3 regions of the Chryseobacterium sp. KMC2 genome follow, and region 3 is predicted to be linked to each of the others. Evidence: riboswitches for the same ligand, from Rfam matches in the RefSeq annotation. Region 3 holds a riboswitch; each other region holds the start of a gene.

Region 1 (11,141 bases), on a different contig from region 3:
GACCTTTCACATTGAATCCAATTACAATTCTACGTTTCCCCTGTTCACGGCTAATCTGTGCAGGACCCAGCTTGTAGCTTATATTGGCAACCTGTGACAATGGAATCTGAACTCCTGTACTTGAGGTAATCATTAAATTGTTAACATCTGCAATATCTGTTCTGTGAAGACTGTCCAACCTTACTACCAGATCAAAACGTCTTTCATTTTCAAAAACCTGTCCTGCAGCTTTTCCTGCGAAAGCCGTACTTACAGCATTGTTAACATCTTCAATATTTAATCCGTAATTCGCTATTCTTGTTCTGTCATATTGTACATTAATTTGTGGAAGGCCGCTTACTCTCTCAATTTGAGGAGCTGTTGCACCATCAACCGTTTGGATTACTTTTCCTACTTTATCTGCATATACTGCTAATGAGTCAAGATTTTCACCAAAGATTTTCACGGCAACATCCTGTCTGATCCCCGTCATTAATTCATTGAAACGCATCTGAATAGGCTGATTTTTCTCAAAAAAGACTCCAGGAATCGTTTCCAGCTTCTCACTGATCTCATCTGCCAGTTCATCATATGATTTTTTGGTTTTCCACTCGCTCTGTGGTTTCAGTACGATAATCATATCGGTGGCCTCCGGAGGCATCGGGTCTGTAGGAACCTCAGCTGAACCGGTTTTTCCAACGACCATTTTCACTTCATCAAATTGCTTAATAATTCTCGAAGCCTGCATAGAAGTTTCTATACTCTGGCTCAGTGAACTTCCTTGCGGCAGTATACAATGGAATGCAAAATCTCCTTCTTGAAGCTGCGGAATAAATTCTCCACCCATATTTTTAAAAATGAAAGCAGCCAGTACAAAAACAACTATTGTAGCTGAAACCACTGCATATTTTATTTTAATAGCCTTCTTCAGTAAGGGTTCATATATCCTTTGCAGGCGGTTCATCATCTTATCTGAAATAGTTTCTTTATGAGAGATTTTTTTGGATAGAAATAAAGCACTCATCATTGGAATATAAGTAACAGATAAGATGGTAGCTCCAATAATGGCAAAGCCTACCGTTTTAGCCATTGGAGTAAACATTTTCCCTTCTACCCCTGCTAATGTAAGGATAGGTACATATACGATAAGGATAATAATCTGTCCAAATATTGCACTATTCATCATTTTAGAAGCAGCAGTTCCTACTTCCTGATCCATCTGAATCTGAGTGAGATTTCCATTATACTTTTTATGATGAAGAAGATGCAAAGTCGCTTCTACAATAATTACAGCTCCATCTACAATCAACCCAAAATCTATGGCTCCAAGACTCATCAGATTGGCACTTACTCCAAAGACGTTCATCATTCCTAATGCAAACAACAATGAAAGAGGAATTGCGGAAGCAACAATAAGTCCTGCTCTAAGGTTTCCTAAAAAAACGACCAGAACGAAAATAACTATTAAAGCCCCTTCAATCAGGTTCTTCTCAACAGTACCAATTGCCCTATCTACCAAATCTGTTCTGTCCAGAAAAGGTTCTATTACAACATCATCCGGAAGTGATTTTTGAATAACAGGAATTTTGGATTTAATATTTTCCACCACTTCATTACTGTTCGCTCCTTTCAACATCATCACCACACCTCCCACAGCATCTACTTTTCCATTGTATGTCAAAGCTCCATAACGTACAGCACTTCCTAAACGAACATCTGCCACATCTTTGATAAAAATGGGAACACTGCCGGTTTCGTTTTTAACGGCGATATTTTTTATATCTTCAAGAGAGGTCACAAGACCAATGCCACGAATAAAATAGGCATTCGGTTTTTTATCAATATAAGCCCCACCTGTATTTTGGTTATTTTTTTCTAAGGCTGTAAATATTTCAGTAATGCTGGTTCCCATTGCTTTAAGGCGGTTAGGGTCAATGGCAACTTCATATTGTTTCAGTTCTCCTCCAAAACTATTGATTTCAGCAACTCCCGGAGTTCCGTTGAGTTGTCTACGGACAATCCAGTCCTGCATAGTTCGAAGGTCTTTAGCATTATATTTCTTCTCACTCCCTTTTTTAGGATGGAGAATATACTGATATACCTCTCCTAGCCCTGTACTTACCGGAGCAAGCTCAGGGGTTCCTATTCCTTTGGGGATTTCTTCTACGGCATTTTTTAACTGCTCACTGATGAGCTGTCTTGCAAAATAAATATTGACATCTTCTTTGAAAACGACTGTAATCACAGAAAGTCCAAATCTTGAAATACTTCTTGTCTCCTGAATATCCGGGACATTAGCAATACTTTGCTCTATAGGAAAGGTAACCAACTGCTCCACTTCCTGACCTGCCAATGTAGGACAGGCTGTGATAATCTGTACCTGATTGTTTGTAATATCCGGTACAGCATCTATCGGTAATCTGGTAGCACTCCAGGTTCCCCAGATGATCAGCAATAAGGTCATAATTCCAATCACAACCTTATTTTTAATACTGAATTTTATGATTTTATCTAACACGATTTTATTGAATTTTTATTGAAAAACAAATACTTACAGCTTATAAAGCTGCAGCAAAAATATCATGAAAACCTCTGCAATGGTATTGCAAAGTTTCAAGTAATGTTTAGAAAGCATCACTTTCTAAAGTCAATAAAAATTAAATTTTGGGAGGCTGCCAGATAGGGTCATATACCTGGTAAGCAAAGTCATTCTTCTGAAAAAGAATTTTCTTTGAAAAATAAGCAGGAACCTGCTTGGGAATCTCTAATAACGGATCCATCTTAAATGCTGATACTGCAATCTGGCAACAGCTGCAGGCACAAAGCGGCGAACAGATATCTCCTTTCTCCGTAGAATGAGCTCCATGGATACTTAGTGATATTTTCTTTTCTCCTGAATCATATGGTGTAGACACATCTTCACATGGCATTAATGATAACGCCATGAAATAAATTGCCAGTATCCATCTTAACAGATTCATTGTTACAAAGGTAAAGCTTTTTTCCAAAACGGGTGATGTCCTGGAATATTTAATATGCAATACAGAAGTGTTTCTGATTATTCTAAGCTTAATAATGAAATAAAAAACAATCACTACATTGGTAAGAAACTAAGATTTTTTTTAAACAAATGCTCCCTACAAAAACTTTATCATTACTATTAATTCCCCAATTTACTATTGCTTTTTCTCAGGAAAGCTGCATATACATGACTATTAATCAGTCAAAATTGACAAAACACATTTTTGAATCCTGACAATTATGATAACTTAGGTATTTTAAAGAATGTCTCTAATCAAGTAATAAGAAATAATATTAGAATGAAACCCTTTTTTGCTACACCTTTACTTATTTCATTGACTTGTTCAATCCTTTTTTCTTGTGAAAAAAAAGAAATATTAAGCAAAGATATCAAGATCTTAAACCAAAATAGAAATCTTTCGACCGTTAATGGAACCGATATTTATACAACAAATCTTATGATCGAGCCTGATACCTCTGACACACTTAGGTTTAAACTAACAGATAAGGATTGGGCCTTTTTAGGGAGAAGTTTTGATAAGAATAAAATCTATCTTATTAATAACAATACAAAGATAGGAGAAAGAGCAAATTCTATTGAACTTGGTGACACAATTATAATTAAAACAAACAAAAGGTCCCTAGCCATAAACTTTCGCCATTTTCTTGACGAAAAAGAAAGTATAGATACCCTAAAAACCAAACGTTTTAAAAACTTCATACACACTTTTGATTCTCTGGTATACTATAGATCTAGGGGAAAATAAAAGCCACCGCAAGTGCAGTGGCTAAAAAAATCAAATCTAATTATTGGGTTATAAACTATAAATTCGGGTTGTTTTCAGATTCCTTCTGTGGAATACTGAATAAATAATACCTGCTATTCGGTACAAATCCTGTTTGATCAGGGAATGCAAAATTAGTATGACCTCTTCCATCAACCGTTTTTACCGTTCCGTCCGGTGTAGTTACCTGAACTTTAACAGGCTCTCCATTAGCGTCTACGAAACGCTTCCTTACTACCGTCCCCTGTGTTCTGATGATATCTGAAAGAGAAAACCCTTCTCCGAATAATTCTTTTCTTCTCTCAATTAAAATTTCCTTTACCACATCATTCTGAGCTAAAGAGCCACTGTAGACATTAGCATTTCTGGCTGATTTAAACTGATTTAAAACAGTTACTGCCTGCGATACATTTCCGTTTCTTGCTTCCGCTTCCGCTTCAATCAGGTACATTTCGGCAGCTCTCATATAGACGATATCAGCAATAAGTCCTGATTTAAATTTAAACTTAGCATACCTCAACAACCCTTCTCTTCCTTTAAGGCCATCCCATGAGAAAAGCTGAGATCTGATATCATTAGCATCAAAGAGGTCTTTAAAATAAGGATCAGCCATAAAACTGTAATAATAACTTCCGGAAGAAGATACATCCAGGTAATGGAATGCATAACTTGCCCCGGATTGCTCCTGGGTTTGTCCGTGCCCCCAAATCCATTCAGCATTATTGATATCGTTGAAACCATCCTTATATTTCTCCGGAGCCATCAAAGGGTAACCTTCTCTTGCAATTTTTGCCGCAGCGGCAGCTTTACTCCATTCTCCCGTATTCAGATAGGTTCTTGCTAAAATCCCGTTTACGACAGAACGATTGATCTTATCTTTATTATTTCTCGTATAATCTTTCAATAAATTATCAGCATCTGTAAGATCACTTTTCACTAAAGCATAGATCTCTTCCAGACTTGCTCTTTTCTTCCCTACTGTAGTTATCGTTGAAGGTTCCGTATAGATAGGAGCTGTTAATGCGGTCTTATCTTTCAGGTAACTGAACTGATAAAAACTGGCAAGATTCAGATAACAGAAAGCCCGTAATGCCTTTGCCTGGCCTTTCACCTGATTCTTTTTTTCCTGACTTCCTTCTGTTCCGTCAATTCTGGCAATCACATTATTCATGTTATTGATGGCAGAATAGAGCATCGACCAGATAAATAATGGACGGCTTGCCGTACTATTAACCATTTCAGTAAAAGTATAGGTAGAAGAAAAACCATATTTATTAGTCAGTACCGCTACATCACTTCCCATAGCATCACTTGCTCTTAAAACAGTTGAATACCCAATATTGGCATAGGTTGTTCCATCATCATTGAATCTGGCCCAGGTTCCGTTGATTACTGTTTCTGCACTTTCAGCCGTTTTAAAAACCTCCACATCATTAGCCTGGTCGGTAGGAGCTGTTGCCAGGTCACTTTCACAGCTGGTCAGTACCCATGCTGCGAGTAAGGCAAAAGATAAATATTTTAATTTTTTCATTGTTTCAATTTTTAAAAGTTAAAGAGTTGCCTGAAGTCCAAAAGTGATTGTTCTCATCGCAGGATACCTGTAATAAGTAGTACCATCCAATGCCTGTTCAGGATCCATTCCTTTATGTTTATAGAAGGTCAGAAGATTTTCTGCCTGAACATAAATTCTGAACTTTTTAAGTCCCAGTTTTTCAAAATAGTCTGAAGGGAGAGTATATCCCAGACTTACATTTTTAAGTCTTGCATACGTCCCGGAATATAAAAATCTCGAAGAATTGGACGTCCAGTTATTGGTAATTGTGCTCAATGCAGGTACATCCGTATTAGGATTTTCAGGCGTCCATCTGTTTAACATTTCTACGCTCCACGCACGACCTCCGGCACTTCCGTTATGCATAATTGAGGTATAATCGGTATCAAGAATTTTACCCCCGATTTTGAAAGTCAGCAATCCTGAGAAATCGAAATTCTTATAGGTAATACTTGTACTAAGCCCTCCGGTTACTTTTGGTAGTGCAGATCCCTGCAGTGTTCTTGTTGCTTTTGCATATTCAGAAGTAGTACCTTCCACTGTATTTCCATTAGCATCTGTACTGATGGTTTTCCATAAGGGTCTTCCGTTACTTGCATCTACCCCTGCCCATTCCGGAATATAGAAATCATATACAGAACCACCTACCTGCAACAACTTTGTTCCGGTAAGGATAGAACCTTTAGGTAATTTCGTAATCTTATTATTCAATGTACTCAGGTTAAGATCTAAATTCCATTGGAAATCATCCGTCTTAATTGGTGTTGTAAAAAGAGAGAATTCAAAACCTGTATTTTTTATGGTTCCGATATTGGCCGGAAAATCATTAATTCCCAAAGACGGAGCTACCGGCATATTAAATAGAAGATCCTGGCTTTTTCGCTCAAAATACTCGATATTTCCTTTCACTCTGTTATTAAGAATCGCAAACTCTAATCCTACGTTCAGATTAAGATTCGTCTCCCATTTTAATTCGTTGGTTCTCGCTTTTTCAAGTACTGCCCCCGGCTCACCAAGGTTATTGTAAAATTTATAAAGTTCCTGATAAGCGTAATAAAGAGGGAGTTTATTAGGCTGTAATAATTTATCATTCCCCTGTCCTCCATAACTTGCACGAAGTGTCAGCTGATTAAAGAAATTCAGATTTTTGATAAATTCCTCATTAGAGATTTTCCATGAACCTCCTACAGACCAGAATTTCCCCCAACGGTTATCCTTAAAGAATCTTGAAGAACCATCGGCTCTTCCTGAAGCTGACAGGAAATAGGTATTATTAAAATCATATTCCACTTTTCCAAGGTAACTTAGCAGGCTGACCTTATCACTGTTTCCACTGAAACTTCCCAATAAAGCGGCAGCATCCGGCTCATAGTAGTAGGGAAGTGAAAACTGACTTCTGGTCCCGGAAATTGTTTGATAATCATATTTATAAAATTCCTGACCTGCCAACACATTAAAGTGATGCTTTCCGAATTTTTTATCAAAAGTCAGAATGTTACTCGTGGTATACGATAAAGTTCTGCTGTTTGACTTTGTGACCGATCCTCCAATCTCACTACCCTGCCCGATAAGCGGGTTTGAGTAATAATGTCCATTATAGTTGACCAAATCTACAGAAAAGCTGGTTCTGAACTTCAATTCAGGTAAGAATGTGAAATCCATGAAACCTTTTCCGGAGAAGTTATCTTCTTTATTTTCGTTTTTATCTAAAGGTAAAGTTGCTGCCAGATTTTGATTCTGAAGAGCGTTGGTAGGCCTGTATTTTCCAAAATCGTAAATTCTGTTTCCGGCACCATCCAATACATAAGACCCATCCGGATTTCTCTCATAATAAGGATAGAATGAAGGAACAGATCTTGCTGCCTGGATAACATTGCTTGTATTGGAATCTGAAGACGTAGGAGCCTGTTGAATACTGTTGGTATAACTTAGGTTTACCCCTACATTCAGCCATTTCTTAACTTCAGAATTGAGTTTTAACCTTGTGCTGTATTTTTTAAATCCAGATTCAATGGCAATCCCTTTATCATCAAGATATCCCAATGAGAAAAAGTAATTGCTTTTTTCACTTCCTCCACTGATATCCAGATCTACCTGATTTCTCGAAGCCACTCTCTGTAAAACATCTCTCCAGTCATCATTCCATAAAGGTGTCGCTCCGGATAATAGTTTTCCGTCTGTACCTACAGGTTTTGAATAATTGGCTCCATAGGGATTAATACCCAGCTCAGAAATAAGATTATTGGTAGCCATCTGAGCTGCCTGCTGTCCATTGATCTGGCTAGATCTGTATCCGTTTCTCAATGCTTCCCAATACAGTTGGAAATACTGATCCGTATTGACTTGTTCGTAATCTTTTACTGCTCTGGTGGAAAAACCCTGGCTCATATTAAAATTGATTCGGGCTTCTCCTTTTTTACCGGATTTAGTCGTAATAATGATGATCCCGTTCGCCCCTCTTGATCCATAAAGAGCACTTGCCGTAGCATCTTTCAGTACACTGATTGATTCTATATCATTAGGGCTTATAGAGTTTAGATTTCCGTCAAAAGGAATTCCGTCCACCACATATAAAGGATCGCTGGATGCACTGATAGAACCAATTCCTCGGATCCTGATTGTTGCTGTAGATCCCGGCTGTCCGGAAGAACTTGTTGTCTGCACTCCTGCAACCTGTCCTTCCAATGCTTTTGTAATATTGGTAACAGGTCTGTTGTTAATTTTATCACTGGAAATAGTTGCCACAGAACCGGTATAGCTGGTTCTTTTAGCCTTCCCATAGGCTACCACCACCACTTCATCAAGCTCCTTCTCATTGAGTGTATCTTTTTTAGCCTTGGTATTCTGTCCGCTTAAGCTTCCTATTCCTAAAAAGAATACCGCTACAGGGGGAATCCAAATTTTTGAGCTAATCAAATTTTTATTAATCATAATCAATTTTGTTTATCATATATTAAAATTTTGCCCTTTGCAGATAATACAGCAAAGGGCATCGATAAATACGATAAACCTAATGCTTATTTTTCCTTTAAAGGCTGAATGTAACACCTTGCGCGAGAGCAGGTTGTTAAGATTTCATTGGGTCAGTTCCCTCCATCTTTCTTTATAAGCCGATCGAAATATGTCTGCAAATCTAGAAATATTTAGTCTACAAAACAAGTAGACTTATAATTTTTCATGATAATTTTTCAAAAATTAACTTAATATTTTATTAAAAAGCCGATAAAATAAGGACTTATAAAAATTGACACTTTAGCAAACATGAGAAATATCATTAATAATAATTGAATCAATACACTCTGTGTGCATGGAAATAAAAAAATGACGCCAATGGCGTCATTAAATTTTATCTGAGTAAGAATTTTTTAGGAATTACAAATAATAACTCACTTATTAAGATCAGTAAAGTCTCTGGATGGATACAAAAACCTCCAGTGTATTATCTGAAGTATTGGAATCTGAAGTCGTATTACCATTCCCTGCACTTGTAAAAGATTTGTTATCTATACGGAGTGCATAGTACACTCTGTACCATTTGTTGTCAGCAGTAGTAATATCAAAAGTTACCGTTTCGTTTCTTCCATAGGTAAGATAAACCCCATCATCAAACTGTGCATAATTATTAGGGAAAATTAATAAGTTAGCGCCATGTGAGTCACCTGTATGGGTAGACACTTCAGAAACCCATACTTTCGCATTGGCAGTAGTGATATTATAAAGACGCGGATCAAAATTAGTAGTTGCCCCGCTTGAGTCAAATGCATTGGGAGCAGTAATAAAAGCATCCACTCTGAACGTATTATTGATAACGGGAAGATCATTAAGAAACTGGCTTAAAAGAAATGATGTTGTCTTGCGCGGAATTGAAGAATGATAATAAACCAGCTCTCCGGGAGCAATCACAGCTCCGGCTCCTACTGTTGCACTACAGGTCTGTCCGCCAATATTTAACGCAAAAGTAGTCAGTGTAGGGCTGGAAGCCGTAGGTACACCTGACACTGTATAGCTAAGAATTCCTGATCCTACATTAAAATTTCCAGCAGCCAGTGTTGCCGTAAGACCATTTACAGGTCCCACAGTCTGTGCCGGATAGACCCCTCCGTTTCCTCCGGTGTAAGGAACAGTCATTGTTCCGGTATAGGGAGTTCCGGCCGTATAGGTTCCTGGAGAAAGTGTTACTCCGTTACAGGTAATAGATCCTAAAGTTCCAGGCGCAAGAGAACCATTATTGAATGTTCTCCATTCAGTTCCGTTCCAAAATACGTAACCGACATAGCCTAGCCCTGCGGTTCCCAAATTGTATACAAGTAATCCCGCAGCCGGTGAAGGGATGGTAGCCCCATCCGTCTGAGAAGTCAAGGCAACTTTTGGCCCCAAAAATCCTTTTTTACTACCCACTGCAAGAGCGTCAACATTCACATCAAGCATTGCAGATGCATTAGGCACCGTAGTACCAATCCCAACGCTACCAGAAGAAGTTACAGTAAAATCATTGGATTGCTGTACAGCTGTTGGAACTCCTGTCGCATTGTTATCTTTTAAGCCGTCTACATGGAAACTTCCTTGTGGATTCGCGGTATTAATTCCTACCTGGGAGTAGGCTAATCCTGAAATAATTGTTGTCAATAAGAATAGTGTTTTTTTCATTTTTCGAATTATTTTTTGTTAAAAAGTTGACAAAAGCTTCTTTGAGGTGCCCTATCAAAGCATGATCAATTGTGTTTTATATCTGGATTTTTTTTTCTAAAAATATTGGAAGAGCACAGCAAAGTATAGCTAAGAAAGAATAGAGTTTGAAACTTTTACAATAGAGTAAGGACATTTATTCGGTACATTTGTTTGATACAATTTCTCCTGCAAAACTAACTGTATCATTAAATCAAAAAATAAAAGTATAAATCACAATCTTGAAAATGATTTAAATTTTATATATCTTTGAAAACCAAAACAATATCCTAATGAATTATGATAATTCATTAATTTATTCCTTATAACACGGATTTTAGATGTCAGAAGTAAACACAAAGAATGTACAGATAGAAAAATTTAAGCTTGAACTAATGGATAGGTATACTATTCTTATGCTGCTGGTTTTAGGAGTATATGCCGTAATCTTTACATTCTTTATTCATGACAAAATGATGTCCTGGTATTTAATGATCGGGTTATTTTTTTCCGGTTATACCTATTCAATTGTAAGAAAAAAATATCCGATAAGCCTTATAGTGCATCTGTATCTACTATTTGCCCCTATTTACAACTTCTATATTATGCTTGCCTTCTGGAATAATTCTGTTGCAAGTTTTTGTTGGCTGCTTCCCATCCCACTGGGAGCCTATATTTTCTTTTCCAAAAAAGAAGTATTACTGTATGTGGCTTATATATTATTATTAATTATTACCGGCTATATTGCAGCCAATAACTTCAACTTTACGTTTCCTGAGCATACCCAAAAAGAGGTAATGTTTACAGATACTATCCTTTTTATTTCAAATATCTTAGTTGTTTCATTATTAATTTATTATAAAGATAAGATCCGAAAACTGGAAATTCTCTCTCAAATAGAATCCACTGTAATTCGAAAAGATGAAATACAGGCTCCTACTGAAAACTCATGGGATGACATTGATGTTGAAAGCATGAAAAAACTATTTGAAAAAATAGAAACCGCCATGACCGAGAATAAACTTTTTAAAGATGACAAGTTCAATCTCTCAAAACTGAGCGTAGCACTAGATGTCAACAGCACTTATATTTCTAAAGCTATACGGTATAAAGGATATTCTAATTTCAATACATATCTT
Region 2 (11,141 bases), on a different contig from region 3:
AAAAAAAGACAGTGAAATAATCACTGTCTTTTAATTTTTAACAAATTTATTTATTGTCCCTGCTGCATGACACCGGTATCTTCTTTTTTAGTTTGGTTTAAGATATTGGGATCTTCTTTTGCCAGTTTGTTTCTGGTAGGAATTTTATAATTGATTGAAAAACCGAAGTTTCTTGAATCATATTTAGATCGTATCATAACCCTTTCTCCTTCAGGTGGGCTGGAATAAGCCTGCATCACCTGGCTGTTGAAAATATCATTAGCAAATACGGAAACCGTAAGGCGCTTGTCCAAAAACTTTTTAGTCAGTGTAATATTAAGGGAGTTATTGAACGGTTTATCTGCTGTAAAATAGAAATATCCTCCTTTGGGTGTTAAATAGCTGTAATTAACATTCATATTGATTTCCTTAGGAAGGATAATTTGAGTCATCACATTAAAAATCCAGAACCCTTTATTGTTGAGGTTTTCAATGTCATGTTTCTGATATCCTGCATACAGATACATGAAGTTGATTTTATCAGGATTAAAATTAAACTTCATGATTTCACTTATCGGTTTGCTGAATATCATAAAAGGAATAGGAAGACCTACATTGAAATTGTGGATTTTCATATTAGAAATATTAATCTGCTCATTGTACAGATTTTTACCGTCTTTTCTGATAATCTGTGCAACCTGGTTGCTTGCCGAACTTACACTATAGCCGATAAATGCATAATCAAAAGCAGAAACCTTAAGCTCATAGTTATCAAAAATGGTCGGCTGAAGATTCGGGTTACCGGTTATTTGGGTATTGGGACCTGCAAATGTGGTATTGTTGGGGTTAAGAGCAGAAATACTCGGTAAACTGATTTTTCTGTTATAGTTTGCCGCAACATACACCTGATTCATCATGCTATACTGAATGCTGGCATTTGGGAAAAACTTAAACTTATTAAAAGGAATTAAATCATCCTGAACAAGTTTTTTATCTTTGTTAATGTATCTTGTTACTCCGGAAATATCATAGTTTTCAGCACGTCCTCCTAATGTAAAATCAAACTTCTTAAGTTTTGCCTGAAATTCTAAATAGGTAGATGCGGTTTGTCTTTGATATTCTAAATTGGTCAACCCAAAGCTTTTAGTATCATAATCCTGTCTTTCATATAACCCTCCTGCACTTAACTTTCCACCATCAAGAAGTTTAATGGGTTGTGAGTAATCAACTTTGAAGTTGGCTATTCTCATATCCGATTTGTTGTTGAGAATATCATTCCCTCCTGCATAGGCAAAAGGTTTCCCATTTTCTGTATAAAAACCTTCCCGAAAGAAATTATCCTGAGAAAACTTGGTATCAGACTTTGTATAGCCAAACTGAAAATCCAGCTTTTGGGACTTGTCTGCAAAACGCTTTTGATAGGTCACCACAGCTTCTTGTCTCAGGCTGTTGGTACGTGCTGCATCAAAAGCATCAAATTTAGCTTCTTTATAAACATCAGGATCCTGGCTGACAAGGAGATCAGCAAGACCATTACTTAGAGTATAGTTATCATTATTATTGTGGTAAATGTCGTAGTTAAGCAATAATCTGTCCTGCCCAAGCTCAAAGGTTACCCCTGATTTTGCAAAATATCCACGGGCATATCGGTCCGTATTTCCAGACAGAAGGTTGTCCTGCTGAGTATTAAGCATACTTTCACGATAGTTTTGGCCAACATTAAGCTGCCATCCGAAGAGTTTATTTCTGGCGTTGAGGTTAATTGAGTTAGTTACCCTGTTTCTATACTTATCATAGTTTGTGAACGTATAATTTCCGGAATAAGTAGCTGTTAAGTATTTATTGGCATTTTTATTCGTAACAATATTCATGATGGCTCCTCCGGAGGTTGCCGGAAATTCTGCGCCCGGTTGGGTAATCACTTCAATTTTCTCTACAGAATTGGCAGGCATGCCTTCAAGAAATGAGTTTAATTCATTAGAAGTAATGTTTAAAGGTCTTCCGTTAAGATAAACATCCAGCATTTTTCCCTGATACATCATTCCCGCGATGTCTGTGGCTACAAGTCCCGGAAGTTTTTTAATCCCTTCCAACACATTCCCATTGTTGAGCTGAGGCTGTTCAGAGAAATCAAAAACAGTACGGTCTGCTTTTTGTTCAACTGCTTTTTTAGTTTTGGTGATCACTACACCGTCAATTTGTTTTTCTTTAGGCTGGTTATTATTTTTTTCCTGAGAAAAAATAAAAACTGAGCTTACAAGTGATAAAGCGAATACAGTTTTTTTCATAATGTTTTTTACTACTATTCCGTTAGACGCTCAAAAGGAGAATTTGTTACGATAAAATGATGGAAATTAATTTTTTATGTCAAATATTTTTTTATTTCTGAAATAATTATATCTTTGCCAGGTAATTATCAAGAATCTCTAGATGGGATAGCAACCTGCAAAAACAAGCAAGGTGCTGCAATCGATAAGCCGGATCTTCCGGAAAAAATGTTTATCATTCTATCATTTCTCCCATCTTGAATTTTTGTTTTAAAGTTAAAATCAATGTTTAAAGACACGGGAAATCTCATTACACATGTCAATTTTTATTCCTCAGATCATGAAGGCGGACTTCATTATTCTGATATGTTCTCATGCCATTTCTACATGGGCATGCGTTGTTGTTTCTAGCCTTTTCCATTTCTAAAAAATAATACCAACATTTCAAACATTTATGCTAACCTTAAAATTTAAGGTTACAGGATTTGTAGTGCTTAAAAGTAAATCCTCACAACAAAAAAATAAAACACATGTATCATTTCAATAAAAAAATCCTTATCACTTCAGCTGCCTTTATTACAACATTTTATTACGCGCAGTCTGATACAGTACAGTCCAAAAAAATAGACGATGTGGTCATCCTGGGATCGCGAGGTTCCGGAAGATCATTAACTGATACTCCGGTTCCGGTAGATATCATTAATATTTCAAAAATTCTAAAACAAAGTCCTGTCAATAATATCAGCCAGGCTTTAAACTATATCGTTCCCTCATTTTCATCTACTTCACACACCGTTAATGATGGTACTGATTTCGTAGATCCTGCCCTTTTAAGAGGCTTGGGTCCGGATCAGGTTTTGGTGTTGCTCAACGGAAAAAGACGATATCAGTCTTCTTTGATTAATGTAACACTTACTCCGGGAAGAGGTTCTGTAGGAACCGACCTTAATGCAATTCCTGCTTTTGCTTTAGATAAGATAGAGGTGTTAAGGGATGGCGCTTCCGCTCAATATGGATCTGATGCCATTGCCGGTGTTGTTAACCTGGGGCTGAAAAAAAGATTGGGACTTTCCGGACAGGTATTTTTAGGAGGATATGCTTCACCTGTTGCTAATAATTTTTCGGGAGGAGTTGACGGGCAGACCATTTCTGTGGATCTTAATTACGGAGCAAAAATCGGAAAAGCCGGTTTTTTTAATATTACAACCTCTGCACAATACCGCGATCCTTATTCCAGAGCCGGTGTTCGGGAAGGAGACATTTTCAATGCTTACAACGCTGTCAATTACAGAGCTTTGCAGGATGGTGTTAATATTGATGGGCTGTATAAGAATATCAAAAACACGTCCAATACCCAGCAGATCATCAGTACCATTAAACAATATGCAACAAAAGTAGATTATTTCTCCTCCGGTTTTCAGTCTCAGATTTCCAATGCAAACAGTATTTCTGACCTTCAGGGGCTATTAGGCGGTGATTTTACCAGTCAGGAGCTTGCTTACAGGGGACTGGAAAGAAAAGACTTCAGTCTTAGAGCCGGGCAGTCTAAATTACAGTCGGCACAGCTTTTCTTTAATTCTGAAATACCGGTTAATGACGATTGGAAAGTCTATTCTTTTGGGGGATACAGCTACCGTCTTGGAAATGCTGGCGGTTTTTATCGCCTTCCAAATAACGAAAGAAACATCAATGCGGTTACTCCTAATGGATATCTGCCTCAGATTGAAGCGACAGTGAATGATTATTCCCTTGCAGCAGGAATTAAAGGAAAATGGAGTGGCTGGAACGTAGATTTCAGTAATACATTTGGGAAAAATGCCTTTAGCTTTGGTGTTGTGAATACCTTTAATGCCTCTCTGACAGACCATTCTCCAAGAAGTTTTGAAGCTGGAGGATCTGAGTTTTCACAGAACACGGTCAATCTTGATTTTTCAAAGAAATATAATGTATTGCATGGTCTTAACCTCGCGTTTGGAGGGGAATACAGATATGAAAACTACAAAGTAAACGTCGGAAAGGAAAACTCTTATGCTTCTTATGATATTTTTGGGAATGTGGTTACTGCCAATACACCTGAAAATGAAAAAGTAACAGACTTTTTTGGAAATATAAGACCGGCAGGAGCTCAGGTTTTTCCTGGTTTCAGTCCTGAAAATGCTGTTTCCGGAAGTCGGAATAGTGTAGCGGCCTACGCTGATGTGGAGCTTGAAGTAACAGACAGATGGTTACTCGAAGGTGCTCTGCGCTATGAAAACTATTCAGACTTTGGATCTACATTTAATTATAAGCTGGCAACAAATGTAAAACTGGCACCCAATTTCAATTGGAGAGGTGCCGTGTCTACAGGATTTAGAGCACCTTCTTTAGCTCAGATTTATTATAGTTCTACTTCCACATTGATTCAGCAAGGAAAAACAACACAGGTAGGTACTTTCAGGAATAATTCTGAGGCAGCACAGGCTCTTGGTATTCCAAAATTAAAGCAGGAAACATCACAATCCTACAGTACGGGAATTACATGGAGAATTCCGGCATTAAGCCTGGCATTCACAGCCGATGTATATTATATAAAAATAAAAGACAGGGTAGTCCTTACAGACCTTTTCTTCCGTCCTAATGGCAGTTTTACCCCAGGTTCAGATCAGGCAGTTCTTCAGGATGCTTTCGATGTGGCAAGAGCAAGCGCTGCTAATTTTTTTGCCAATGCTGTGGATTCCCAGACAAAAGGACTGGATATTACAGTTTCTCAGACTTCGAAAATTTCATCAGGTGTTTCCCTGGAAAATAATTTGGGCATCAACCTGAACCAAACCAAAAGAATTGGAGATATCCACGCATCCCCGAAATTAGTAAGCCAGATAGATAATTATTTTTCTGAGCCGAACAGAGTCTATTTCGAAGAGGCTGTACCCCGGATAAAAGCAACATTATCCAACACCCTGAAATTATCAGACTTTAGCCTTGTACTTCGAAATTCTTTTTTCGGTAAAGTGACAGATGCAGATGTTGTGGATGCCAATTTTGATGGCATCACAGAAAGCGGGGAGCATTTTGTATTAAATAGCCGCTTTGTGACGGATCTTTCGGTGGGGTATGATTTTAATAAGAATATTTCAGCAACCGTTGGAAGTAATAATCTCTTCAATATACTTCCTTCCAAAAGCCCTAATATAAGCTCATTAACGGCAGATAATCAGTTTGTCTATTCCAGACAGGTTTCTCAGTATGGTATCGGAGGACGCTTTGTGTTTGCGAGAGTAGAATTTAAATTTTAGGCAGAAGGCAGCAAAAAGCAGAGACTTAATCTCTGCTTTTTTTGTTTGAATAAACAGGCGGATTTTATTATTGTGCCCGGTTTTTTTCTTCAAAATTAATTTTTCTCTCCTCATTTTTCAGCTTCTGGTTGCCGAAATTATAGGTGATACTTAAGGTCAGCCTTCTGGCGTCCCAATAATTATTGAAAGACTGTGTATTATCGGAGAAATACATATTGGCTTTATATCCGGATTGTTTAAAGATATCACTTACCGAAAGGTTAATCTGCAATGCTTTTTCTGCAAAGCTCATTTTTATTCCGGCATCAGCACTGGCCCTGTTTCTGACGGACATATACCCATCCCTTGATGGAAGATTATGCCAGTAATTTAAAAACAGAAAAAACGTTTTGGCTTTATTGAGTCTGAAAGTATTGTTGGTAGAATAATAGAAGGCTTGCCCACTTTTAGGGACGGCATTGAATTGGGTAATCTGGGTTTCATTACAGCTGAAGGATGCAGAAAGATTGCTTTCCCAGATTTTGAAAAAAATATCTGTATAGTTAAGATTGATCCCATAATTGTTTTGATTGTAATAATTTTGATAGGTACTGGTTAGCTGGATTCCATCTAAAAATGTGATCTGGTCAAAATTATTCAAGGTTCTCTGGTAGTAGAGATTAGCTGAGAATTTATTTTTAAAGATATAATTGAATTCAATATTATGGTTGAATGAAGGCTGGAGGCTCGGATTTCCGGTATAATAAGTATTTGGATTGGAGTACCAGCGGAAAGGATCTAAAGCTCGGAAATAAGGGCGGTTAATCCTTTTGGAATAGGTAAGACTGAATTGATGGTTAGCATCAGCCTTATAAGAAATATAGGCAGTGGGAAATAGTTTTCCATACCTATTGTCAGACTGAGACTCTGTGGTGGGTGAAAATCCTTTTGTGTCGGTATATTCGTAACGCAGGCCTATTTTTGCAGACCATTTTTCACCAAAATCTTTACTGGCACTGAAGTAACCTGCATAATTTTTTTCATTATAATTAAAAAGATTGCTTTTTTTCGGGTTAATGGTATAATTTCCACTGATCATATTATAATACTCAATAGCTGAGTTGTTCGAAAACTGGCTGTACTTGGTACCGGCTTCAACTTGAATGGTTTTAAGATTTAAAGTCAAATCAGCCTGTCCGGAATAGATTTTATAGTCCACCGAAGATAGATTTCTGACCATTTGTTCTGAATGATCTGCCATATTTATGGTTTTAAAATTGACCTGAGTATCCGGAAGGTTTCCATAATAATTAGCTCCAAAACTCAGCTTATGATCTCCTAGCTTTTGATCAAAATAAAGGTTCAGCATTTGGGAAGTAAAATCAGAACGGTGTTTAGAATCAGTTTGGGTCTGGAAGTTTAGAGTGTCGTCGGTAAAGTAGTTTTGCCCCGAATGAATATCCATATTGGAGTGTCCTTTCAACATATCATAAACCATTCCTATATTGGATTTTTCGGATAATGAGTAATCCAGTGTCGCATTAAACCCAAGTCCATCATTCATATCCCTTCTGTCATCTCTGTTAACCGAAGAACTTTTTCCCATAACCTGATAATTTTCTACAGAACGTTTTTCTTCATCAAATCCCTGTAGTTTTATTGCTGCTTTTAATTTTTCATTCTGATAATTAACCCCTGCCACACTCCCAAATCCGGCATAGGTTTTTTGTTTATAATACGTGGTCAGATAACCGTTCCAACCAAGAAGTTGATTTTTTTTTAAAACAATATTAATAATCCCGCTATTTCCCTGAGCTTCATACTTTGAGGGCGGAGTAGTGATGACTTCAATTTTCAGGATGTTCTCAGAACGTAAGTTTCTTAAGTAATTGATGAGCTCGGTACCGGAAAGGTTAAGCATTCGGTCATTAACCATAACAGAGACTCCATTTTTGCCGGCAATAGAAAGAAGACCTTTATCTTCATCCACTTTAAGAAAAGGAGTTCCTGCTAATACTTCTGTTCCTGAGCTTCCCTGGGATAGCATAGAGTTCTGAACATTATAGACAAGACGATCTACTTTACGTTCTACCAAATTTTTTTTAGCGTTTACCGTAACCGTTTCGATCTTTTTTACCATTGCAGAGTCTTTAGTCTGCCCTACCGCAAAAGAATAAAATAACACTGAGATATAGAAAATAGTTCTTTTCATTGTATGTAAGAGAGGTTTTATTACAGCTCTGGGACAAAGGTATAAGGTGGATATTCTTGTAAAAACAGGGATTAGACGAAGGCTTGTTTCATGGGTGTGAAAATAGTTTTATCGGAAAAAAAGAGCCTTTCATCGAAAACTGTAGATAAATTCCTTGGCGGAGCTTTATATTTGAGTATGAAAAAACAGCAAATTATCTGGCTTCAGATTATCTATTGGAGTTTTGATTTTTTTGGAACGGTTATTACTCCTAATTTCTTTTTCCCGGAGAGAAGCAGCTATGAAGTAAGTATTCTCAGGATTACTTTTTTTATGGTAAAGATTCTGAGTTTCTATATTTCATATATATTTATTTTCCCAAAGTTCTTCAAGCTGGATAAGCTTTACTCAGCTGTAATAGTTTTTGTATTGACTCTTCTTTGCTTTGCAGGACTGCGTTATATTCTTGAAGAAATAATTTTGCAGGAGATCGTTGGGTTTCGAAACTATGGTGAAGGAACAGGACTTACATACTATTTTTTTGATAATATTTATAGCAGCTCTCTCACCACTTTCATAGCAGGAATTTTATGGATATTAGAGAAATACGGGGTGGCTGAAAATGATAAAAAACGACTCCTGATAGAGAAAAAACAAGCAGAACTTCAGGCATTGAAAACACAGATCAATCCCCACTTTATTTTTAATTCTTTAAATAACATTTACTCCCTTGTTTATCAGAATTCAGATAAATCATTACCCGCAATTGAAAAGCTGAGTGAGCTGCTCAGATACAGTACGAAAGATCTTGAAAAAGATGTGATCAGCCTGGATAAAGAAATTGGGTATATTGAGAGCTTGATCGGGCTCGAAGAACTGAGAATAAAAAACGCTGAAATGCTGATTTTCGAAAAAGATATCACCCATCCAAAACTCAATATTTCTCCTATGCTCTTGGTTCCATTTGTAGAAAATGCTTTTAAACATGGTGACTTCAGGGATAAAGGTTTTGTTCTGAAAGTTTCCGATAAAAACCGAAGCCTTCATTTTTCTCTTCACAATTTTAAAAATCAAAAGATGAAAGATACAGCGTCTGGGATAGGTATTGAGAATGTGAAAAAGAGACTGGAAATTCTTTATCCTCAGAAATATGAACTGAATATAAAAGACTCAGAAACAGAATTTATAGTAGATTTAAAGATTGATTTACGAGATGAATACAATTAAATGCGTCGTTGTAGATGATGAGCCCCTGGCCATATCTCTCCTTGAAAACTATATCCGGAAGATTCCTTTTTTTGAACTGGTATTTTCTACCGAGAATCCTATATTGGCTTTAGAATATATTAAAGATAATGATTCTGACCTTATTTTTTTAGATATCCAGATGCCGGAGCTTACAGGGATTAATTTCATGAAAATTGTGGGAGCCAGGCAAAAGTATATTTTAACTACTGCTTATTCGGAATATGCACTGGAAGGATACGAGCATAATATAATTGATTATCTGCTGAAGCCTGTTTCTTTTGACCGGTTTCAAAAAAGTGCCCTAAAAGCCAGAGAACGTTTCTCGGTTAATGAGGAAACAGATTCCCATTTCTTTGTCAAGTCTTCCGGACAGCAACATCGTTTGCTCTTTAATGATATTCTTTATATTGAGAGCATTAAAGACTATGTAAATATCAGGACAGAGGATGAAGAATATATCGTTCTTGATACGCTTAAATCAATGGAAAATCAACTTCCTGATCAATTTATACGCATTCACAAGTCCTTTATCATAAATCTGGATAAAATAAAAAGCATAGGAGCAAAAAAGGTGATGCTTTCCAAGCAGGAAATTCCAATTGGAGATATCTACCGAACTAACCTTTTGGATAAACTGAAATAAAAAGACGGCTTCAACAGAAGCCGTCTTTTATATTAATCTAACAAGTAATCTTAATTTTCCTGTTGCTTAATCAGGTTCAGTGCAGAACCAGCCTTAAACCACTCGATTTGTTGATCATTGTATGTATGGTTGGCCATAATAATATCTTTAGTTCCGTTAGCATGAACGAATTCTAACGTCAATTGCTTTCCTGGAGCAAACTGGTCAAGATCTAAGAAATTAACTGTATCATCTTCTAAGATTTTGTCATAATCAGCCTCATTAGCGAAAGTTAATCCAAGCATACCTTGTTTCTTAAGGTTGGTCTCGTGGATTCTCGCGAATGATTTTACCAGTACGGCTTTTACACCCAGGTGTCTAGGCTCCATGGCAGCATGTTCTCTTGAAGAACCTTCACCATAGTTTTGATCCCCTACAACAATAGTAGGAATACCTGCTGCTTTATAAGCTCTTTGTACAGCCGGAACTTCACCATATTCACCGGTGATTTCGTTTTTCACGTGGTTCGTTTCCATGTTGTAAGCATTTACAGCTCCAATCAACATGTTATTTGAAATATTGTCAAGATGACCTCTGTATTTCAACCATGGTCCAGCCATAGAAATATGGTCGGTAGTACATTTTCCGAAAGCTTTGATCAATACCTTAGCCCCTTCAATATTTTTACCGTCCCAGGCAGGGAATTCTTCCAATAGCTGAAGTCTGTCTGAAGTAGGGCTTACATTGACCACAATACCGGATCCATCTGCTGATGGAGCCTGATAGCCATTGTCATCTACTGCAAATCCTCTTGCAGGAAGCTCAGAACCTTTAGGTTCATCAAGTTTTACCTGCTCACCGGCTTCGTTGGTTAACGTATCAGAAATTGGGTTGAAGTCTAATCTACCGGATATTGCTACAGCAGCTACCATTTCTGGAGAAGCTACAAAAGCGTGAGTATTTGGGTTACCGTCAGCTCTCTTTGCAAAGTTTCTGTTGAAAGAATGGATGATAGAGTTTTTCTCACCTTTATCAGCTCCTTCTCTGTCCCATTGTCCGATACATGGTCCACAGGCATTCGTGAAAATCCTTGCGTTTTCAAATTTTCTGAAAGAATCTAAGAAACCGTCTCTTTCAGCAGTAAATTTCACCTGCTCAGAACCTGGGTTGATCCCTAAAATAGCCTTAGGTTTTACACCTTTTGCTACCGCATCTTCAACGATAGAAGCAGCTCTTGATAAATCTTCATAAGAAGAGTTGGTACAAGAACCGATAAGAGCCCATTCCACTTCTATTGGCCATCCGTTTGCTTCAGCTTTAGCTCTGAATTCAGCAACCGGAGTTGCTAGGTCCGGAGTGAAAGGTCCGTTTAAATGAGGTGTTAATTCAGAAAGGTTAATTTCTATTAATTGATCAAAATATTGTTCTGGGTTTGCATATACTTCAGCATCACCTGTTAAATGTTCCGCAATTTTATCAGCTGCATCTACAACGTCCTGTCTTCCTGTTGCAGTCAGATATCTTCTCATAGAATCATCATATCCGAAAGTAGAAGTTGTAGCGCCGATTTCAGCACCCAT
Region 3 (11,141 bases):
CCACCAAGTGCAAGTTCAGAAAGGTGAGGAAGTGTATTTTTTAAAGCTCTTAAGCCAAATTCCAGCTGAGCGACATATCCTGAAAATTCCTGTCCAAGGGTAAGTGGAGTAGCATCCATCAGGTGGGTTCTTCCGATTTTTACAACATCCTTGAATGCTTTGGATTTTTCAGATAATGTATTTTTTAATTTTTCTACAGCAGGTATCGTTACTTCCACTACTTTTTTATAAGCAGCAATATGCATCGCTGTAGGATAGGTATCATTGGATGATTGAGATTTATTGACATCATCGTTTGGGTGGATTTCAGATTTCTCTCCTAAAGTACCCCCATTATTGACATGTGCCCTGTTGGAAACAACTTCGTTGACATTCATGTTTGACTGAGTTCCCGACCCGGTTTGCCAAATAACCAGTGGGAACTGATCATTAAGTTTTCCTTCCAGAATTTCATCACAGACCTTAGCAATCATATCCCTTTTTTCAGCAGCAAGAACTCCCAAATCGCTGTTGGCGTACGCTGCTGCTTTTTTCAAATAGGCAAATGCTTCAATGATTTCGTGGGGCATTGAACCCTCAGGACCTATTTTAAAATTATTTCTGGAACGCTCTGTCTGTGCTCCCCAAAATTTGTCTGCAGGTACCTGAACTTCGCCCATGGTGTCTTTTTCTATTCTGTAATTCATTGTGATTGAAATTTTTATAAAGTTACTGATAACACCAGAATTTCGCAATTTATAATCATTATAAATATCAATTTTAATGACTGATTTTACTCATATTTTTTTACGGTAGCCGTATTTTTGTGCAAACAAAAAATTGAATGGAATTTAGATATCAGGATCCGTATCCAATTCAGAAAGATGATACGGTGTATAAAAAGCTTACATCAGATTATGTAAAAGTTGAAAAATTAGGAGACAGGGAAATCTTAACTGTAGATCCTAAAGGGTTGGAATTACTTGCTGAGGAAGCTATGGCTGACGTTTCTTTTATGTTACGTTCTTCTCACTTAGAGAGTCTTAGAAAAATTATTGATGATCCTGAAGCTACGGACAATGACCGATTTGTTGCTTATAACCTGCTACAGAACGCTGCAGTAGCTGCAGAGGGAGCTCTTCCTTCTTGTCAGGATACAGGAACAGCAATTGTAATGGGTAAAAAAGGAGAAAATGTATACACAGGAGTAGACGACGGTGAATTTTTAAGCCGAGGAATTTTCAATACCTACCAAAAAAGAAACTTAAGATATTCTCAGGTGGTTCCTTTAACTATGTTTGATGAGAAAAATTCAGGATCCAACCTTCCGGCACAGATTGATATTTATGCTAAAAAAGGAGATTACTATGAGTTCTTGTTTTTAACAAAAGGAGGAGGTTCTGCCAATAAAACATTCCTGTACCAAAAAACAAAATCTTTACTGAACGAAAAATCTCTTGAAGAGTTTATCAAAGAGAAAATTTCAGATCTTGGAACGGCAGCCTGCCCTCCGTATCACCTTGCTTTAGTCATTGGAGGAACTTCTGCAGAAGCGAACCTTGCGGCTGTAAAGAAAGCTTCGGCTAAGTATTATGATCATCTTCCGACGGAAGGAAATGAAGCCGGACAGGCGTTCAGAGATCTTGAATGGGAGGCTAAAGTTCAGAAAATATGCCAGGAAAGTGCTATTGGAGCACAGTTTGGTGGAAAATATCTTACCCATGATGTAAGAGTGATCAGGCTTCCAAGACACGCAGCTTCATGTCCGGTAGGAATGGGAGTTTCTTGTTCTGCAGATAGAAATATCAAAGGAAAAATTACAAAAGAAGGAATTTTCCTTGAGCAATTGGAACAGGATCCAAAGAGATTTTTACCAGCTACCCCTCCCCATTTGGAAGAAGCGGTAGAAGTTGATTTGAATAAGCCTATGCAGGATATTTTAGCTGATCTTTCAAAATATCCAATCAAAACAAGACTAAAATTAAATGGGACCCTTATCGTAGCAAGAGATATCGCTCATGCTAAGATTAAAGAACTGATAGATAGTGGTAAACCAATGCCAGAGTATTTCAAAAACCACCCGATTTACTATGCAGGACCTGCAAAGACTCCGGAAGGAATGGCATCAGGAAGTTTCGGACCTACTACCGCAGGAAGAATGGATGTGTATGTTGACGAGTTTCAAAGCCATGGCGGAAGTATGATCATGCTGGCTAAAGGAAACAGAAGTAAAGATGTTGCAGATGCATGTAATAAATACGGAGGATTCTATCTTGGATCTATCGGAGGGCCTGCAGCTATCCTTGCAAAGGATAATATTGTATCTGTAGATGTTGTGGATTTCCCGGAATTAGGAATGGAAGCTGTAAGAAAAATTGAAGTAAAAGACTTCCCTGCATTCATTATTACGGATGATAAAGGAAACGATTTCTTCGCAAATCTTGCCCACTAGTTAGTTTAAAATTAAAATAAATTATAAAATAGAGCCTATATCTTTTGTGTAAAAAAGAAAAAAGCTCTACTTTTGCCTAAAATCTAAAGAGAATGATAACTATTTTATCAGCATTTTGGCCGTTCTACCAGTTCCTATGGACTGTATTCTTTATTACTATGTTCTTAGTAGGGTTCTGGTGTATTTTTATGTTCTTCGGATTAGTCATTCCAATGTGGCTTACGGAAGGTTTGAAAGAATACTTTGGAAAAGTAAAGGCTTTCGATCCTGAAGATATCAGAAGAAAGAATATTTATGAGCAGGAAGGTGTAGAGGTTCTTTACAACCAACCTAAAGGTAACGGACCGTTCATTCACGATCACGGACATCATCATTAATTGATTGTCATTGCTTTTTCACCTTAATTCTGAAAAAGTAATATCAAAGCAAAACAACATATATAAACCGCTTAATTTTTTAGGCGGTTTTTCTATTTGTTATTTCTCAGGTTTTCAGGAGCAACACCAAATTTCTTTTTAAAAGCACGGGTGAAATTCTGTACATATTCATACCCACATTCAATAGCGATTTCTTTGATCATTACATCACTGTTGGTAATCATTTTTTTTGCCTTCAGCATTCTTAGTTCAGAAATATAATGGGAAATGGTTATATGATATTGACTCTTAAATTCCTGCCGGATGATATTCTGATTAATCCCGATCAGTTTTCCTATTTCCTCAGCCTTTATATTTCTGTGGTAATTTTCATCGATGTATTTCTTGATCATTTCAGGGGCCTTTGGGGCTGATTGTGCGCTGTTTTTTTCGTGGAACTGTTCGAATACAAGAATAAGCAGCTTGATGAGCTTTGCTTCAATAAATAACTTCTGAATAATACCTTTTTTTGAAGATCCGATGATTTCTTTAAGGATTATATGCATTTCAACAGTCATGGTGGGTGGTGTTTCTTTATGAAAATAGATGAAGCTGTTTCTCATCATGTTTTCCAATATATCAGCACTTTCCTCACTGGATTGGGGATTGATAAGGTGATTGATATACTGATAGTCAATCCGGATCAGCAGATATTGTAATGCTTCCTGACTATCAGATCGTAATTCTGCTCTGTTTTCTTCTGATGAATAATAAAGAATGTATTGATTTTTTCTGAATACTATTGGAAGATGACCGGCAGATTTTTCAAGATATATGTCCGAACCCAATAGAAAGAGTAGGTTAAAACTCGATCCAGCTTCCAGTATTGACGTTTTTGAATATCGTTCGGAACAAAATTCTATGCTAATATTATCTGAGGCAAATAATATCTTTTCTTCTTCTAAATTACTCATAATCAGTGTTATTTTTGATGGTGTTCATATATAACTCCTATATCGGATAACTAAAAGTTGGAAAATGATAACTCTGAATTAAACGGGTAAGCTACTTTTGCGCAAAATTAAATTAAATTTAGAATAATTAAAAATAATATTGATTATGTTTGAAAATCTATATTTTGTGATGAGAAAACTAAGCGCGGGAATGATGCTGATACTCATCGCTTTGAATGGTTTATATGCGCAGGGAAATCCTCAAAATTGTACCAATGCAGACCCTGGAAATAATCCTGGAGATGTAGGATGTGTGAAATTTACTTACCAAGGCCAAACGGTTTCCTATACGACTGTAAGAGCTAATGATGGAAAAATATGGCTGCAGCAGAACCTGGGAAGCTCTAAAGTAGCCTCTTCTCTGGATGATGAAGCTTCATATGGAGATTTCTTTCAGTGGGGAAGATGGGATGACGGCCATCAGTTAAGAAATTCAGCCACAGTTTCTGCTCCTACTCCTAACAGGCCGGACGGCTTAGCAGGGGTGAGCTCGTACATCATAGGAACACCCGCGTGGTGGTCTACTCTTGAAGCTAATGATGAATGGACCGCAAAGAACATAGATGGGCTGGGAAAGACAGTGGGTGTAGACCCATGTAAGGCAATAGGTGCCGATTGGAGAATGCCAACACAGGCAGACTGGGCAAGTATTGTTAGCCTTGAAAGTGTTACGGCCCCCGCAAGCGCTTACAGCAGTCATCTGAAATTGCCTGCAGGAGGATATCGCAGTTCTTCAGACGCTGGTTTTACTTTTGTAGGAAAGAGAGGGTATTTCTGGAGTTCGGATGTATCCGGGCTTGGAGGGAAATATCTGTACGTAGGGACCATCAGTGCTAATGCCTCAGCAGGGGCACCCAGAGGGCAGGGAGCATCAGTAAGATGTATTAAACCTACCTCGGCACTTGCTACTTCGGAGGTAAGACTAAATCATAACAGCATAGGGATGTATCCCAATCCAACAAAAGGAATTCTTACCATTAAAGCAGATTCCTCGATTGAAAGTATAATGATAACGAATACAGTAGGACAAAAGATGGAGGCCGGGTTTTTAAATGATCAGGTTAATATGACAGGACTTCCGGACGGTTTATACATTGTAGAAATAAAATTAAAAAACGGACAGACCGTTTCTAAAAAGATTATTAAAGGATAAGCAGTTTTCTTGTAGAATCACTGTATTCCCTTTACATAAAATAGTTCACTTCAATTACAATTACTTTTATTAGGGAGGCTTATGAAATTTTTCATAAGCCTTTTTTATGCTGCGTTTGCAAATCGTAAAAACGGCTTTTGCATATTGAAAAAAATAGTCTACTTTTGCAGTAGATTTATCAAGAAAGGTGGAGGGATTTGGCCCAAAGAAACCTTAGCAACCTACACAATTCCAGAAGTGTAAAGGTGCTAATTCCAACCCGATGGGGGAGATAATTGAAGTCAATATTCTTATATGAATTCCATTTCTTGAAGTCTTGTGTGTCTGAGGATTGATTCTCGGAATGTATAATAATTTTTGCAGGAACAAAAGATGAAAAAAGTAAGCATAGCTGTATTATTGCTTGGCACCATTGGGATCGCTGCCCAGGAACAGGAAGAAAAAGGAAAACAAATTGAAGATATTATCATCGTAGGAAATCGTAATGTTAAAAGGACAAAACTTGAAACACCGGTTCCCGTAGATGTTATTAATATTGAAAAAATACAGAAAGCATCCCCCCAAATAACGGTTCAGGATTTATTGAACTATGTTATTCCCTCATTTAATTCCGTAAGACAGTCTGCTTCTGACGGAACCGAGCATATTGATCCTGTAACATTAAGAGGAATGGGCCCGGATCAGGTCTTAGTATTGGTTAATGGAAAAAGAAGACATACCACTTCTTTGGTCAATTATCAAAATACCGTTGGAAATGGTTCTGTGGGAACAGATTTGAGTACAATTCCTGTTATTGCTATTGAAAAAATTGAAGTATTAAGAGATGGGGCGGCAGCTCAGTATGGCTCTGATGCCATTGCGGGAGTAATCAATATTATACTCAAAAAAAATGCAGGCGCTTCAGCAAGTATTACTTACGGATTAAGCGGAAGGAATGATGGAGACACCTATCAGGCAGGAGTTAATTATGGGGCTTCATTAGGAAAAAAAGAAGGGTATGTCAATCTTTCATTACAGCTAAGCCACAGAGGGAAAACAACGAGGACTCAAAATCATGATTTGGATATTTTCGGAAATAATTTTGCGTATCCTTTCGCAGATGATCCGGAGGCGGCAAGAGCTGCAGATGATGAGGAAATTAGAAAAAGAGGTTTAACCCGTGACGATTTCAACTTTCAGATCGGAGATGCACAGATCAAGCAGGCGCAGCTGTTTTTTAATTCAGAATATCCTTTTAATGATCATTTTAAACTCTATTCATTTGGTGGTTTCAGTATCAAAGAGGGAAAAGGATATGGCTTCAGAAGGCTTCCCAGTGAAACGTTTAATGTTGTTTCATCACTTTATCCCAACGGATTTCAGGCGGAGCTGGGATCTCAGGTATATGATATCTCTTATGCTGTCGGAGCAAAATATAATGTAAACAACTGGCTTTTTGATGTAAGCAATACGTTTGGAAACAATACTTTCAATTATAACGTAAGCAATACGAATAATGCTTCTTTAGGAGCAAAATCACCGACCCGATTTTATGCCGGGGCACACAGTTTTCTGCAAAATACCCTTAATCTTGACGTCTCTAAAAATATAAACCGGTTTAATATAGCATTTGGAGGTGAATTCAGATTTGAACAATATCAGATTAAATCCGGAGATCCTGCATCCTATACCCAATATGATGTCAACGGAAATGTAGCAGGTACGGGATCAACAGTGATAGGAGCAGGGGGATCACAGTCATTCATCGGCTTTTCACCGGATAATACCTTAAAAAAAGACAGGCATTCTACAGCGGTATATGCTGATATATCTTATGATTTGGATAAAAAGCTGAATATTGATGTTGCGGCAAGATTTGAAAGCTATTCTGATTTTGGAAATACCCTGAATGGAAAACTCGCCGTACGATATGAGTTTTTAAAAAATTATGCGGTAAGAGCAGCTGTAGGAACGGGCTTCAGAGCACCTTCTCTGCAACAGCAGTATTTCAACAATTCTTATGCAGATATTTCAACTTCAGGGTCCACAATTGTAACTAAAGGAATTTTTAATAACGACAGTAAAGCGGCACAGGTTCTTGGATTTGATAAGTTAAAACAGGAAACCTCGGTCAACGGAAGCCTTGGATTTACTTTAAAACCGGCGAAAGGACTATTCATTACTTTAGATGGTTATATCATCAAAGTGAAAGACAGAATTGTCATTACAAGTAATATTACAGATTCCAGATTATCAGATCCTGATGTAGTAGGGGTGGGAAAAGAAGTTGAAAGCGGTAGATTTTTTGCCAATGCTATTGATACGGAGACGAAAGGTGTGGATTTGGTTATTTCCTACGACTGGAAATTGGGTGGAGGAAACCTGAATGTGAACCTTGCCGGAAATTATACAGAAACAAAAATTACAGATTTTCATTTCCCTGAAAACCTGGGAACTCCTCAGAATGAGTTTTTTGGGCCTGATCAGATCAATATTATAGAAACTTTATCACCCAAAACAAAGGCCTCATTAGGATTGAATTATGGAATGGGAAAGTTTAATTTTCTCGTAAGAAATACCTATTTTGGTAAAGTAATAAGAGACGGATATCCTTTTGGAAGCGTTCAGGAATTTTCACCGAAAGTGATTACAGATGTCAGTGTAGGGTATGATATTACAAAAAATATCAACTTTACCGTAGGTGCTAATAATGTCTTTGATGTGTTCCCGGATCGTCAGATTTATGAAAATTCATATTATGGAGTATTTAAATATGCTCCGGTACAAATGGGAACATTAGGTAGCTATTTCTTCGGAAGGCTTAATTTTAATTTTTAATCATTAATGAATACTCCTTCACATCAGATCGGCTGGAAAACAGCTGCAGCCATTGTGGTTTCCAATATGATAGGAACCGGAATTTTTACAACACTGGGATTTCAGTTATCTGATATTACAAATACCTACAGCATCTTTCTGCTATGGGGTATTGGTGGGATTCTGGCATTATTCGGGGCTTTTTGCTACGCTGAATTAGGATCCCATTTTAAAGGCAATGGCGGAGACTTCATTTATCTCAAAGAAACCTATCATCCGTTATTTGGATACCTTATAAGTTGGATTTCTTTGATTATCGGTTTCTCTTCCCCGGTGGCTTTAGCGGCATTAGCCATGTCAAAATATCTTTCAGTATTTCAATACACATTTGGAAATAGTTTTGCCATCGCTGCAATTTTTCTGGTGGCTGCCGCCTTATCATTTAGTTTAAAAGCTTCAAGTAGGTTTCATAATTTTTTTACATTAATCAAGATCACCTTTATTATCGTTTTGGTTATTTTGGGCGTGGGACTTTCGGAATCTGGCCAGATAGGGAACAGTCTTAATTTCAGTGACAGCTGGCAGAATGAAATCATGCTTCCTGCTTTTGCTACTTCCCTGGTATTTGTTACCTATTCTTATACAGGCTGGAATTCAGCGTCTTATATCGCGGGAGAAATAAAGGATGTGCAGAAAAATCTTCCTAAATCTCTGATTATAGGGACTGTTTTTGTGACAGTAAGCTATATTTTAGTCAATTACATTATGCTGAAACATGCCTCAGTGAATCAATTGGCAGGAAAAGAAGATGTAATGGGTGAAGCGGCAGTTAATATGCTGGGCTCTACCTTTGGAAAAATAGTGAATATCTTTATTGCCTTACAACTGATTGCAACCATTAGTGGGTATTTATGGGTAGGTTCGAGGCTTACTCAGGCTTTTGCGAAGGATACTTATCTGTGGAAGCCTCTTTCCACGGGTAACAAAAAAGGAATCCCGGTAAGAGCTATTTTTGCCCATGCTGTTATTGCTTCGGTAATTATTTTAACAGGAAGTTTTAAGGAAATTTTCGTTTATACAGCATTCATTCTTCAGTTATTTGCCAGTCTGGCCATTTCTACGGTATATTTTCTTAAAAAAGAAGACCGGAAAATATTTAAATCCAATGCTTTTTATATTTTCCCCACGGTTTTTTTACTGTTCAGTATTTATATTCTTTATTTTACCCTGATTCATAATCCTAAGGAAAGTTTTATTGGACTGGGAATTGTAGCTGTAGGAGTTGTCCTGTACTTAATAGACAGAAAACTTTCTAAAAGAAGTAAGCCGGAAATGGATGATTCCAAAAGCGAATAAGACAATTGATAAATTGACCTTTTGGATTTTTAGTCTAATGCTCAAAAATTTATGCTGATTTGTAATTTTAATTTTGAATTAATAATCCTTATCTTTGCACCCACAAAAATTCTATAATGTCTAAATCATTAATTCCAAAATTAGAAGCTATAAAACAAAGATATAATGAGGTTGCAGACCTTATTATACAGCCTGATGTCATTTCAGACCAAAAAAGATATTCTTCTTTAAACAAAGAATATAGTGATTTGGGCAAAATTGTAAAGGTTTATGATCAGTACAAAGGAGCTTTGGATGCTATTGAAGAATCTGATGAGATCATTGCCGATGGTTCGGATAGAGATTTGGTAGATCTTGCAAAAGAAGAAAAATTAGAAGCTCAGGCTAAGATTCCAGGTTTGGAAGAAGAGCTGAAAGTATTGCTTATTCCTAAAGATCCTGCAGATGACAAAAACATTATTGTGGAATTACGTGCCGGAACCGGAGGTGATGAAGCAGCTATTTTTGTGGAAGATATCTACAGAATGTATTCCATGTACTTCAAAACAAAAGGATGGAGACATGAAGTGACAGATTCTAATGAAGCGGCGAAAGGATACAAGGAATTGATTATGAAGGTGGAAGGTGAAGGTGTTTATGGGATTATGAAATTTGAATCAGGAGTTCACCGTGTGCAGCGTGTACCGGAAACAGAATCTCAGGGAAGGGTTCATACCTCTGCAATTACCATTGCTGTTTTACCTGAAGCTGAAGAAGTGGATGTAGAGATTAACCCGGCTGATATTGAAATGCAGACTTCACGTTCAGGAGGAGCAGGAGGTCAGAATGTTAACAAGGTTGAAACTAAAGTTCAGCTTACACACAAGCCTTCAGGTCTTGTAGTGGTTTGCCAGCAGGCCCGTTCTCAGCTAGCTAACCGTGAATTGGCAATGGAAATGCTTCGTGCCAAATTATATGATATCAAATTGCAGGAAGTTCAGGGAGATATTGCTGCCCAGAGAAAAACCATGGTTTCTACAGGAGACCGTTCTGCAAAAATCAAAACATATAATTATCCTCAGGGAAGAGTAACAGACCATAGAATCAATAAATCTATGTATAATCTTGATGCCTACATGAATGGAGATATCGCGGAAATGATAGATGCTGTAATCATGGCAGAAAATGCAGAAAAGATGAAAGGAGAAGAAGAAAATTATTAAAATATTTAAAAATAAAAGTAAAGCCTCCGATTTTTTTGGAGGCTTTATTTTTTCCAAATCAACAACATATCATAAAATATAAACTATGAAAAACTACAAAATTATTTTATTTTTAGTACTTACCATGCTGGGTAATTATGCAACGGCCCAGACGGAAGTAAAAAAACCGGCAGAAGCTTTTGAATTGTTTTTTGGAGCATTTGTGAATAATGATGATGCTTCAATTGGTAAGCTTAATGATTATCTAAGACCTACTGTAGAAGGTCAGGATGCTTATCAGGTCAACTTTAAAGACACTTCTGAAGAAACAGTTAAGACGACAGCCGAAAACTTTCTGACAGCTTTCCCAAAAACAGTAGCCTCAGCTTGTAAAAAAGAAGCTGAAGATTACTTCAGAGTGATGTTTGAAAACTTCAGAAAAGGAAAACTTAGTGTTAAAAGTGTGAAGGTGGTGCCGAATGAATATGTGGAAGGGCAAAAAATTGCAGAGGTAAGTTATGCCGTAAGCTTTAAAGTTCCTTCAAAATTAGCCCCGGAACCTACAGAAAATCCACAGAAAGTAAAAGCTGAAGACTTGAAGAAATATCTTACTCAGTCTGTTCAGGATTTTAAAAATGCAGATAAAACAGTGAGTGTTGATCAGGAGTTCAGTTTGTATGAACTTAAAGAAAACAATAAAATATATTACTGGAACGGTAGCCCGGATGAGATTGTTACCAACCTGACCGATTTCTATTTTGATAGTTTCGGATCGAAAGAATAGTGTGATTACTAATATATTAAAGATTTAAAAGCCCTGTTTTCGGGGCTTTTTTTATTTCACATACTTTACGT

What was found. A riboswitch is a leader RNA that binds a small molecule or an ion and turns the genes downstream of it on or off. The one in region 3 is predicted to bind S-adenosylmethionine.
Positions count from the first base shown of each region.
Region 1: another riboswitch for S-adenosylmethionine. It lies ahead of JML65_RS04885 (SusC/RagA family TonB-linked outer membrane protein); the one in region 3 lies ahead of JML65_RS13335 (TonB-dependent receptor plug domain-containing protein).
Region 2: another riboswitch for S-adenosylmethionine. It lies ahead of JML65_RS17805 (TonB-dependent receptor plug domain-containing protein); the one in region 3 lies ahead of JML65_RS13335 (TonB-dependent receptor plug domain-containing protein).

Region 1 is NZ_JAESIT010000003.1:176,525-187,665, reverse strand. Features, by position in the region: gene JML65_RS04905 (CusA/CzcA family heavy metal efflux RND transporter) at 1-2,497, opposite strand, end outside; gene JML65_RS04900 (DUF6660 family protein) at 2,637-2,960, opposite strand; gene JML65_RS04895 (hypothetical protein) at 3,225-3,767, shown strand; gene JML65_RS04890 (RagB/SusD family nutrient uptake outer membrane protein) at 3,823-5,316, opposite strand; gene JML65_RS04885 (SusC/RagA family TonB-linked outer membrane protein) at 5,335-8,268, opposite strand; SAM riboswitch class I at 8,352-8,449, opposite strand; gene JML65_RS04880 (hypothetical protein) at 8,737-9,984, opposite strand; gene JML65_RS04875 (helix-turn-helix domain-containing protein) at 10,344-11,141, shown strand, end outside.
Region 2 is NZ_JAESIT010000016.1:100,321-111,461, reverse strand. Features, by position in the region: gene JML65_RS17810 (outer membrane beta-barrel family protein) at 51-2,267, opposite strand; SAM-I-IV-variant riboswitch at 2,388-2,485, shown strand; gene JML65_RS17805 (TonB-dependent receptor plug domain-containing protein) at 2,777-5,521, shown strand; gene JML65_RS17800 (outer membrane beta-barrel family protein) at 5,589-7,712, opposite strand; gene JML65_RS17795 (sensor histidine kinase) at 7,890-8,918, shown strand; gene JML65_RS17790 (LytR/AlgR family response regulator transcription factor) at 8,905-9,582, shown strand; gene JML65_RS17785 (aconitate hydratase) at 9,633-11,141, opposite strand, start outside.
Region 3 is NZ_JAESIT010000010.1:63,881-75,021, reverse strand. Features, by position in the region: gene fumC (class II fumarate hydratase) at 1-686, opposite strand, end outside; gene JML65_RS13355 (fumarate hydratase) at 824-2,431, shown strand; gene JML65_RS13350 (hypothetical protein) at 2,524-2,808, shown strand; gene JML65_RS13345 (AraC family transcriptional regulator) at 2,901-3,761, opposite strand; gene JML65_RS13340 (T9SS type A sorting domain-containing protein) at 3,907-4,953, shown strand; SAM riboswitch class I at 5,126-5,231, shown strand; gene JML65_RS13335 (TonB-dependent receptor plug domain-containing protein) at 5,326-7,770, shown strand; gene JML65_RS13330 (APC family permease) at 7,777-9,105, shown strand; gene prfA (peptide chain release factor 1) at 9,222-10,307, shown strand; gene JML65_RS13320 (hypothetical protein) at 10,393-11,070, shown strand.